Regions from separate parts of the Rhizobium sp. NLR16a genome, predicted to be linked through region 2. Evidence: predicted binding sites of a transcription regulator. Region 2 holds the regulator's gene; each other region holds the start of a gene.
The links. Region 2 encodes LexA, which represses DNA repair genes until DNA is damaged. Its sites were predicted from a motif close to TGTTCNNNNTGTGTTCNG; they were not measured.
Positions count from the first base shown of each region.

Region 1 (2,268 bases), 1.2 Mb from region 2:
CGCCGCGCATCGAGCGCACCAGCGACATCACGTGCCGGTAACGATCGGGATAGTGCTGCAACAGCCAGTCGCGAAAGAGCGGGCTGACTTCGAGCGGCAGTCTGAGGATCACATAACTCGCCTCGGCGGCGCCGGCAGCCTTCGCCGATTCGAGAATGCGCTCGAGCTCGTGATCGTTCAGCGCCGGGATCAGCGGGGCGGCCATGACGGCAGTCTGGATGCCTGCCTCCGAGAGCGCATGAATGGTCTCCAGCCGTCGCGGCGGCGTGGCGGCGCGCGGCTCCATCGCCCGGGCAAGCTTGCGGTCGAGCGTGGTGACCGAGATGCCGACGCGCACCAGGTTCTTGCCGGCCATCTCCTGAAGAATGTCGAGATCGCGCAGGATCATCGCCGACTTGGTGACGATCGACACCGGATGGTTCGCCTTGTTCAGCACCTCGAGGATGCCGCGCATGATGCGCCATTCCTTCTCGATCGGCTGATAGGGGTCGGTATTGGTGCCGATCGCGATCACCCGCACCTTGTAGCCCGGCTTGGCGAGTTCCCGCTCTAGCAGCTTGGCCGCATCGGGCTTGGCGAAGAGCTTCGTCTCAAAATCGAGCCCCGCCGAAAGCCCCATATAGGCGTGCGTCGGCCGGGCGAAACAATAGATGCAGCCATGCTCGCAGCCGCGATAGGGATTGATCGAGCGGTCGAACGAAAGATCCGGAGATTCGTTGCGGGTAATCGCGGTGCGCGGCTTTTCGATCTGCACCTCGGTCCTGAACGGCGGCAGCTCTTCCAGCGTCTGCCAGCCGTCGTCGAACGTCTCCCGCTGCAGCGCTTCGAACCGCCCTGTCGGGTTCAGTCCCGCTCCGCGCCCGCGCCGCCGGTCGCCCTCGACCCTGAGACCGGACGACACGATCATCGCATCGGCAATATCTGCCGTATTGGCAGGCGCGAATGCGGCCTGCCCTGCCAGGGACTGCTCTCTCATCGGATTCTCCCGCAGCGAAAAGCCGTTGCCTCCGCCCGTTTGTGATGATTAAATTCCTATCGGCAAAACGAGAACAATGCAAGAACAAAATCAGGAAAAGGATGCTGGCAAAAAATTGTGCGGCGCATTATGAATAATCGATGTTGACGGTTGTTCTCGAATGCCAGGATCAGGAATCCGAACTGGCGCAGACCTTATCGGTATTGGTGGCAGGCGCGGTGGAAGGGCTCGTCAGCGATGTGATCGTGCTCGATCACGGCTCGCGCGACGGCACCTCGCGGGTCGCCGACGCCGCCGGCTGCCGTTTCCATTCACAATGGGATATCAAGGATATCGTTCGCTCGGCCCGAGGCGAATGGCTGCTCTTCGTCGAGCCGGGCGCCAGGCCGCAGGCCGGCTGGATCGATGAGATCGCCGAGTATGTGGCGCTGAACAAGACGCCGGCGCGCTTTACTGCGTCGCGCGGCTATCGACGCCCCTTCTTCCAGCGCGTCGCCCGCGCCCGGCCGCCGCTGGAGCTTGGGCTGTTGATGCCGAAGAACCAGGCGCTCGCCGCCGCCAGAAGCGGGATGCCTGTTGCCGACTTCGCCAAGGGCCAGAAGCCGCGCAAGCTCGCAAGTGAATTGATTCCTTCCTGGGTGGCGCGTGCCGCGCGGTAGAATGCCCATCCCTGCATCGATGCTGTCCGAAAAAGTGCCCCTCACCCTAACCTGCCCCTTGAAAACGGGGAGAGGGGACGTGCCCGGCGAGAGGTTGGTGGTGATGGCGAGGTTGCGGCATGGTTCCTTCGCTCCGTTTACGGGGTCCGAAGGACGTCGAGACCAGTGGCTCGACCCCGGTCGGTGGCGGCAGCCGGATGAGGGGCTGGTCTCGCCGCAAGCGCGCTTTGGTGATTGCTTCCCATCATCGCGCAAAGATGGCGCCCAATCGGATTTCGCGCTATAATTCGTCCATGGCGCCGCCGAAGCGCCGCGCTTCGCAACGGGTGCCGTGGAATGCCGGTGAACGGCAGAACAGGTCGGCGAAAAATCTCCTCTTCTGCCGGGTTCCCGGCGAAAGGAGGTGCGTCATGCCAGGCGGTAGTATCCACGGCGTACGCAGTATGATCTGCGGCCTGCTGGCCGTCATATTGCCGACATTGGTGATCGCGCATCCGCATTCGGCAGCATCGCAGACGATGCTCAGTTGCGCAGGTCGATCCGACGTCGTCAGTTTCCTCGACCAGAATTTCGGTGAGAAGCTCACCGCCGTCGGGCTGGTCAATCAGAACGCCGTTCTTGAGGTCTATGCCG
Region 1 is NZ_CP072865.1:3,192,053-3,194,320, reverse strand. It holds gene J7U39_RS15555 (PA0069 family radical SAM protein) at 1-976, opposite strand, end outside; gene J7U39_RS15550 (glycosyltransferase family A protein) at 1,117-1,635, shown strand; gene J7U39_RS15545 (hypothetical protein) at 2,046-2,268, shown strand, end outside.
Region 1: a site for LexA is predicted at 1,046-1,063, ahead of J7U39_RS15555 (PA0069 family radical SAM protein). Genes of this name have one in related genera too.

Region 2 (2,268 bases):
AATCGCGTCCAACCGTGAAAACCCGCCGGATTTCATCTTCGACCAGTGGCAGCGAGCGCTGGTCCTGCCGACACATGTTCCACCGAAGATGCTGGATGGTCCGGCTATCCCGCCGGAAGGAGAAGACCGCCGAGTCAGGCTTTCCCGCGATCAGCAGAACGAAGCGAGCGCAGCGATGCGGGCAGCCGCAGCAGGCGGTGAAGCAAACCGGTTTTCCTGCGTCAAGAAGGCGTGGTGCACATCACGACTCGGCAATGGCCATATCGTCACCGTCATCGACAATGCCGCCTATCTCGGCCCGGCCTGCGATACGGCCGATATCGTCGTGACCTCGGTCCGCCTGCGTTTCAACAGCTGCCGTTCAGGCGGGACGCTCTTCACCGGCGAGACGCTCCGCAGGACCGGTTCCGTCGAATTGCGCTTCGCCGATGCCGGCCTGCAGGTCGCAACCGCATTCGAGGCGCTATCGCGGCCATGGATGCGCCATCGCGCCTATGATTGGCGCAAAGACAGTTTTACCGAATCCGGTCCGGCTGCTGTCAGTGATAACGGCGAATGAGGCCGACGAGCTTGCCCTGCACCTTGACGCGGTCCGGCCCGAAAATCCGGGTCTCGTAAGCCGGGTTGGCGGCTTCCAACGCGATCGAGGCGCCCTTCCGGCGGAAGCGTTTCAGCGTTGCTTCCTCGTCGTCGACGAGGGCAACGACGATGTCGCCGGGACTTGCGGTGCTGCCGTTGCGGATGATCACGGTGTCGCCGTCGAAGATGCCGGCGTCGATCATCGAATCGCCCTTGACCTCCAGCGCGTAGTGCTCACCGGAGCCAAGCATGTCCGCGGGAATGACGATGTCATGCGTGTTGTTCTGGATCGCCGAGATCGGAACGCCGGCGGCGATTCTTCCCATGACCGGCACGGAGACAGAGTTGCCGTTGTCGGCGACCGGCTTTGCGGCAGCGGGGGCGGCGACCGGCTGGGGTTTGCCGAGGCTGCCCTCGATGACGCTCGGCGAAAAACCGCGGCGCTGTTGCAGGCTGGGGTTATAGGCCTCCGGAAGCTTGATCACTTCAAGCGCCCGGGCGCGATTCGGTAGGCGGCGAATGAAGCCGCGCTCCTCGAGCGCCGTGATCAGGCGGTGAATGCCGGATTTCGAGGCGAGATCCAGGGCATCCTTCATTTCGTCGAAGGAGGGAGGGACGCCGGATTCCTTCATGCGCTCATGAATGAAAAGGAGAAGCTCCTGTTGTTTGCGCGTGAGCATCGACGTCAGACCCCTGATTGAAACAAATCCAGAACAGACACTATATGTTCCATATGTGTTCCGCAAGTAGCTAAATTTCCGTAAAACTTCGGGCCAACTCGTCGAGATTTTTAATTTCATTCGACGGGATTGGCGCACATCGCTTGCATTCGGGGAGGGGCTGTCGCACATCTTTGCCCCTTTCAGGAGGATATCATGAACGCGCATTCCGCCAAGTCGCATCCGCTGGATCACGTCGTGCTGCCGGTGGTCAATATCGATCTGGCGCGTGAGAGGCTCGGCAAGCTCGGTTTCACCGTCGCCGCCGATGGGCGCCATCCCTTCGGAACGGAGAATGCCTGCGTCTTTTTCGCCGACAAGACCTATCTGGAGCCGCTTGGCGTGGCGAGCGTCGAGGAGAGCGAGGCAGCGGCCCGCCACGGCAATGTCTTCATCGCCCGCAATCGCGCCTTCCGCTTCCGCTGCGGCGAGGAGGGATTGTCTGCGCTGGCCTTCCTCAGCGAGGATGCCGGCCTCGATCATAAGCGCTTCGTCAGCAACGGCGCGAGCGCCGGCGAGATGTTGCAATTCAGCCGGCCGATGCGGATGCCGGATGGTTCGGAGACCGTCGGCAGCTTCAAGCTGGCCTTTGCAGCTGATCTGCGCGCACCCGATTTCTTTCTCTTTACCTGCCAGCGCATCAATTCCTTCCCGACAGATCGCGCCGCGCTGGAGACGCATGCCAATGGCGTGATCGGCATTGCCGAGATCGCGCTTTGTGCGCCGGACCCGGCGGCATTCGCCGCCTTCGTCGGGCTTGCGATAGGGCAGGCGGCGGCGGAGAAAACCGGTTTCGGCGTGAATATCGCGGCATCAAATGCGAAGATCAGCCTGATGACGCCCGAAGGGCTGGAGGCCTATTTCGAGCTTGCCGTCTCATCCGCCGATCGTGGTCTGCGCGGCCGGGTAATCCTCTTCACCGTCGCCGATCTTGCCGTGACAGAAGCGCATTTGGGTGCTAACGGGATCA
Region 2 is NZ_CP072865.1:1,957,871-1,960,138, reverse strand. It holds gene J7U39_RS09575 (ComEC/Rec2 family competence protein) at 1-559, shown strand, start outside; gene lexA (transcriptional repressor LexA) at 540-1,259, opposite strand; gene J7U39_RS09565 (VOC family protein) at 1,455-2,268, shown strand, end outside.

Region 3 (2,268 bases), 170 kb from region 2:
CGCAAGGTGCGCTCCGGTTCGGGCACGATCAGATCCGGGTCGATCTTCTGCTGGGCGCCGAGACCATCGCAGGTCGGGCAGGCGCCGAAGGGGTTGTTGAACGAGAAGAGGCGGGGCTCGATTTCCGGAATGGTAAAGCCCGAGACCGGGCAGGCGAACTTCTCCGAAAACAACACGCGCTCATGCGTTTCGTTCAGCGACTTGTTGGCCGAGCCGCCGGCCGACGTTTCCTCCGGCGGCAGCGGCTTGTCGGCGAATTCGGCGACTGCCAGCCCGTCGGCGAGCTTCAGGCAGGTCTCCAGGCTGTCGGCCAGGCGCGCCGACACATCGGGGCGCACGACGATGCGGTCGACGACCACGTCGATGTCGTGCTTGTATTTCTTGTCGAGAACAGGCGCCTCGGCGATTTCGTAGAACTGGCCGTCGATCTTGACGCGCTGGAAGCCCTTCTTCATCAGCTCCGCCAGTTCCTTCTTGTATTCGCCCTTGCGGCCGCGCACGAGCGGCGCGAGAATATAAAGACGGGTGCCTTCGCCAAAAGCGAGGATGCGGTCGACCATCTGGCTGACGGTCTGGCTCTCGATCGGCAGGCCGGTCGCCGGCGAATAGGGAACGCCGACGCGGGCAAAGAGCAGGCGCATATAGTCATAGATCTCGGTGACGGTGCCGACCGTCGAGCGCGGGTTACGCGACGTGGTCTTCTGCTCGATCGAGATGGCAGGCGACAGCCCGTCGATCTGGTCGACATCGGGCTTCTGCATCATTTCGAGGAACTGCCGGGCATAGGCCGACAGGCTTTCGACATAGCGCCGCTGGCCCTCGGCATAGATAGTGTCGAAGGCGAGCGAGGATTTGCCCGAGCCCGACAGACCGGTCATGACGATCAGCTTGTTGCGCGGCAGATCGAGATCGATGCTCTTCAGATTATGCTCGCGCGCGCCGCGGATGGAGATCGTCTTCAGTTCGCTCATCGTCTCTGCTTTGGTTTTCTGGATAACAGCCCTTATTTAGTGATGCCGGCGGGCGAGTCGAGGCTGAATATCCGGGAAGCTTCAAGGTTTTCGATTCTGTTGACAGGATCATACGGATAAACTAGAACAAATAAAGAACAAAATTCCTGATGAATGCATGCGGCTTTCTGATGGATAAACATGTGGATGAACGACCGTTTACGCGCATTGACGGTCCGCGATGGTTTAAGGTGCGCTGATCGATTAACGCCGCCGGGCAGGGCGGCAGGCAGGGTGAGAAGCATGGCTGGTAGCGTGAACAAGGTAATTCTGGTTGGAAACGTGGGTGCAGATCCCGAAATCCGCCGCACTCAGGATGGCCGGCCGATCGCCAATCTCCGTATCGCGACCTCGGAGACCTGGCGCGACCGCAATTCCGGCGAACGCCGCGAAAAGACCGAATGGCACACTGTCGTCGTCTTCAACGAAGGCCTCTGCAAGGTCGTCGAGCAATATGTGAAGAAGGGCGCCAAGCTCTATATCGAAGGCCAGCTGCAGACCCGCAAATGGCAGGACCAGCAGGGCCAGGACCGTTATTCGACGGAAGTGGTGCTGCAGGGCTTCAATTCGACGCTGACCATGCTGGATGGACGCGGCGAGGGCGGCGGTGCGAGCTCCGGCTTCGGCGGCGGCCGCGGCGGCAGCAGCAACAATGATTACGGCGACGATTACGGCGCCCCGGCGTCGTCCTCATCGTCGAACCGCGGCGGTGGCGGAGGCAACTTCTCGCGCGATCTCGACGACGACATCCCGTTCTGATCGATCGCGGTTCCTGACTTTATAAGCAGCTGAGAGCATGGTGTCCTGAGCGGCACCATGCTCTCTCTGCTTTCCGACTGCAATTGCTTCAGTCGGCGCCTTGTCAGTGCGGCGTCGCGCTGATCAGATTGAGCGCCGATTTTGCCCCGTCGACGACGAATTGCGCCGCAAGCGCGGCGAGGATGACGCCGAGCAGCCGTGTCAGGATTGCCCGGCCGGTGACGCCAAGGAAACGGTCGAGCCGTTCGGCGACGAGCAGCATGACGAAGGTCAGCAGCAGATTGGCGGCAAGGACGCCGATCAGTTGCAACTTTCCGATCGAGGTCGCGAGCGTCCCGGCAAGCAGGATCGTCGCCGAAATCGCGCCGGGGCCGGCGATCAGCGGCAAGGCGAGGGGAAAGACGGCGACATTTTCGATATGATCCTTGGTGATCGCCACCTCGGTCGCCTTCTCCTTGCGGTCCTGCCGCTTCTCGAAGACCATTTCGAAGGCAATCCA
Region 3 is NZ_CP072865.1:1,786,135-1,788,402, reverse strand. It holds gene uvrA (excinuclease ABC subunit UvrA) at 1-971, opposite strand, end outside; gene J7U39_RS08645 (single-stranded DNA-binding protein) at 1,254-1,769, shown strand; gene J7U39_RS08640 (MarC family protein) at 1,873-2,268, opposite strand, start outside.
Region 3: a site for LexA is predicted at 1,094-1,111, ahead of uvrA (excinuclease ABC subunit UvrA). Genes of this name have one in related genera too.